DNA from 2 places in the Comamonas sp. 7D-2 genome. Region 1 is predicted to be linked to the other one. Evidence: riboswitches for the same ligand, from Rfam matches in the RefSeq annotation. Region 1 holds a riboswitch; the other holds the start of a gene.
What was found. A riboswitch is a leader RNA that binds a small molecule or an ion and turns the genes downstream of it on or off. The one in region 1 is predicted to bind cobalamin.

Region 1 (2,151 bases):
TTCCGGCGACAGACTGGCATCGCCATATTGGCTGAAGCGCTGATAGAGCGTAGGTGCACGAAAGGCAGTGCCGGCCGATGCGGTTGCGCGCCAGTTGGGCATAAACTCATAGCCGTATGCAGCGCTGCCCGTTGTGTGGCCGCCAAATTCACTGTCGCGGTCATGACGGGCATTGAGCTGCAGTGTGTGCTTGCCAGCATGCAGGCCATAGCCCAGCGCCAGTGCGTTCTGAGAGCGATTGCGGCTGCCGATATCCAGGCCGTTGTTGACCAGCTTGTCCTCGCGGCGTTCCAGCGCAGCCGTCACGGTCTGCGCTCCCAGCCGCCATTCGTTCTGGAACAGATAGTTGTGCAAACGCGTATCGGTTTCATAGACACTGGGCTTGGTCTGGTAAAAATCGCGCGACTGCGTGTACTGCAGGCGCGTACTGTAGACATCGCTCCACTTGGCCAGCCAGTTCAGGCCTACCGCATTCATCTTGTAGATGCTGCGGTCGTCGGCCATGGGGCTGGCCTTGGAGACAGGGGCGTCATAACCCGCGTTCATATAGCTGGTCAGAGCCGTGGCTTCAACACGGTGATTGCTGTTGATCTGGTAGCCCACCCGCCCGTTGAAGGCGTTGCTGCGATAACCATCGGCATCGGGATTGAAGCCCGCAGAGGTCTTGGCATTGAAGCCGTTGCTGCTGGCATGCGAAACACCAAGGCTGTAATCCCAGCCGGCCACACCGCCGCTGACGCCGGTCTGCGCCTTCACCGTGCCACGACTGCCCCAGCCCAGGCCCACATAGGGCTTGGCTTTGCCCTCACCCTTTTTGGTAAAGATCTGCACCACGCCGCCCATGGCGTCAGAACCGTAAACAGCCGCAGCCGGGCCACGCAACACTTCAATTCGGTCGATCGCTTCCAGTGGGATGTCCTGCCAGGAGGCTCCGCCCGTGGACTGCGAATCCACTCGCACACCATCGATATAGACGGCTGTGAAACGCGTGTCGGCACCACGCAGATAAACGCTGGTGGTCGAGCCGGCGCCGCCGTTGCGCACCATCTGCACACCCGGCAGACGCGAGAGCACATCGGCCACACCCACGGCACCCGCAGTTTCAATCGTTTCACGGCCCACCACCGACATATCGGCCACCAGATCGGACAAAGGCTGCTCGATGCGATTGGCGGTGACCACGGTTTCTTTCATGTGCACCGCATCGGCCTGTGCAGCTGATTGAGCCTGTGCGGCAAACGCCACGGCCAACGCAGATGCCAGAAGAGTGGGACGGAGAACAAACGATGCGCGTGCGCGCGAAGCCACCTGCGCCATGCGCAGGGACGAAGATTGCGGACTCATGGAAAGCACACTTGAATACGCCCACATCAGCCTACCCGCCGACATTGAGCAAACATACCTGCACAGAATGCAGGCAACCCATGTTGGCCGGTATCCGGGCTAGGCGAATCATCCTCTTGCCGGCCTTCCCAGCGCGCAGCGCCAGTGGCCATGGGGAAAAAGGTGGAATGCCGCAGCATTCCATTCGCCGACCGTTGCGGGGGCAGCGCAGGTTCGGTGTGCCAGTGTGTCTGGCCAGCACCTCCCTGCTTCCCGTTGAACTGAGACCACAGAAAAGCGACCTCGAGCACCAACAGGCGCCCATTGTAATGAGCGCCACGCGGCGCAAATCCTTCATTCGGAGTAACCGAGCGCGGCTCAGGTGACGATTTTTTACCTTAAATATGCACTTGAGGTACACAGAACTTGTGCAGCACGCTACGATTTTGAGAGAAATATTGCAGTTTTACGATTGCGGCAGTCCAGCAGCCTGTGCTCCAGCGCAAACTGCTGAATTTGCCTGCACATTTATACTCACCCACGGACTGCAAGACCTACAATGGCAGAGTCTATGACCACCCAGCCCTCTCTTGATCTCATTGCCGAGCGCGTAGAGCGTCTGCTGGTGCGCCACGAGGAACTGCAGCGCACCAACACCCTGCTCACCGATCAGGTCATCGCTCTGACGCAAGAGCGCGATTTGCTGCGTCTGCGCCTGCAGGCCGCACGTGCGCGCGTCGATGCCTTGATCGAACGCCTGCCCGCCAACCAGGGAGAGTGACAGTCGTCACCCTCCATCACCAGACCCGCCACTGACGCCCATGAAGC
Region 2 (2,151 bases), 100 kb from region 1:
CTCCACATGGCGCACGGCCGCCCTGGCCTGGGTGAGCATATGAAAGTCCAGAATGCGTGTCGCCATGATGGTCTCCCAGAGGAAGCAGCATAGAGCCAGCACAAAGGCCAGCACCCCCAGCAGAAAGCTGAAAACGGCATAGCCGTGTCCGCTGACGCCGTAGGCCTGGCCCACGAACAGCAGCACAATGGTCAGCCCTATGCACATGCCGCACAGCGTCAGCAGCGCGATGGAGACGTTGGCTAGCCGCCCGCGCTCGCGCAGAAAATGCAGCTCCTTGAGATGGCGGGCGATCAGATCGTGATCGTCCAGGGTGCGCAGGCTTTCCTCCAGCTTGCGGGCGCGGTCAATGATGCGGGCCAGCCGCCCCGCTACGGAGCCAATCATGCCGGCCACGGCAGTCAGAAAAAAAACCGGCGCAACAGCGAGCTGAATGCTGTGGGTGACGGTCTGTGCGTCGATGGACCAGATGCTCATGGTGTCCTCAAAATCAGGGGCTGTCTCAGCCTCTATTTTTATGCACAAATATCAGCTCAGTTTTGACTGAATTCACTCAAAAAACAGCCATGGCTGTTTTTCTACTGCGCCAGATGTTTGACGGCAATTGGCATGCCTGCCGCGATGCCGATGCTGGCCCTGTGTCTTTCCTTGTCGCCATGGATCCCGCCTCGTAGTCACTGCCGATGGCTGCTGCTATATAATTTTTAGCGAACGATCTTTCAGACTGCGGTCTGCCAAGCTTGTTCAACGTAGCAGGTGCCCGATGTTTCATCGGGTTAAACGGGAACAAGGTTCAAAGCCTTGGCTGCCCCCGCAACGGTAAGCAGATCAATCCACTTCACGGCTTTTGCACCAGCAAGAACCAGTCACTGGCGTTCTACGTGACCTCTTCAAGAGGTGCGCGGCAGCGCTGGGAAGACGAAGTGGCATGCCTCGCGCAATCTGCCAGCCCGGATACCGGCCTGTTAAGCGCTGACCGTCCGGGTGCAACTCCGGCAGTCGGCATTTGCAACGACCGTCTGCGGGGAGCAGCGTGACGGCAACTGATCGGCGACAGGCGCGCACAACCAGGCGCACTCCGGACACCGGTCATGTCTCGTCACATGCATGCAGGCTGGTCAGTTCTCGCTGACGACATGAAATCTTTCGCCCTGCCTGCTGCCCTGATCGGCCTGGCACCTGCCTTGACCTTGGCCGCAGAACCTTCGGCCAACAGCTCAAGCCCCTCCACTTTCTCCTCGGCAGCACAACTGCCCACCGTACAGGTCACGGACAACGCCCCTGGCGGACTGGGTCTGTCGCAGCCAACAACATCGGGCAGCCGGACCGGCATCGCCACCCGCGACCTGCCCGCCAGCCTCGACTATGTGGACGAGCAGACCTGGCAGGAGCGCGGTGACAGCCGCATGGCCGACATCATCGGCCGCACCGTGGGCATGACGCCACTGTCTGCCACCAGCTACAGCAGCCTGTCCTTCAGCACGCGCGGCTTCACCGGCACCAACTCGGTGGGCATCGCCGAAGACGGCGTGCGCCTGAGCGTGGCCTCGTCGACCACGCCCTACCCTGCCAACAGCTGGGGCTATGAGCGCGTGGAAGTGCTGCGCGGCCCTGCCTCCATCGTCTATGGCACGGGTACCGTGGGCGCCACGGCCAATGTGGTGCGCAAGCAGCCCAGCAAGGAGACGGTGCGCGAAGTACTGGTCGGGGCCGGCTCGCACGGTACGGCCAAGCTTGGTCTGGGCATGGGCGGCGCGCTGAGCGACACGCTGAGCTACCGCCTGGATGCCTATGGCCACCACACCAATGGCGAGCACGACATGAGCCGCGCCAGCGGCGGCAAGCTGATGAGCACGCTGCGCTGGCAGCCCACGGCGGCCCTGCGCATGGAACTGCTGGCCGATGTCAGCGACGAAAAACCTGCACGCTATTTCGGCACGCCCACCGTGAACGGTGCCATCGTGCCCGAGCTGCTGGGACGCAACTTCAACACCGCTGACAGCGATATCCGCATCAAGGACAAGCGCGTGCGCGCCCGTGCCCAGTACCAGGTCAACGACTGGCTGAGCGTGAGCAACGAGCTCTACCATTTCAAGGCCGATCGCTACTGGCGCAACATCGAAGCCTATAGCTACAACCCCAGCAAGCAGC

Region 2: it holds a riboswitch for cobalamin, as region 1 does, so the genes downstream of both, MPZ60_RS10625 (TonB-dependent siderophore receptor) here and MPZ60_RS10140 (TonB-dependent receptor domain-containing protein) in region 1, are expected to answer to the same signal.

The regions. Positions count from the first base shown of each region.
Region 1 covers NZ_CP094238.1:2,194,400-2,196,550, reverse strand. The annotation lists gene MPZ60_RS10140 (TonB-dependent receptor domain-containing protein) at 1-1,344, opposite strand, end outside; cobalamin riboswitch at 1,412-1,653, opposite strand; gene MPZ60_RS10135 (hypothetical protein) at 1,895-2,104, shown strand; gene MPZ60_RS10130 (cell division protein ZapA) at 2,145-2,151, shown strand, end outside.
Region 2 covers NZ_CP094238.1:2,297,770-2,299,920, reverse strand. The annotation lists gene MPZ60_RS10630 (DUF2721 domain-containing protein) at 1-477, opposite strand, end outside; cobalamin riboswitch at 738-981, shown strand; gene MPZ60_RS10625 (TonB-dependent siderophore receptor) at 1,137-2,151, shown strand, end outside.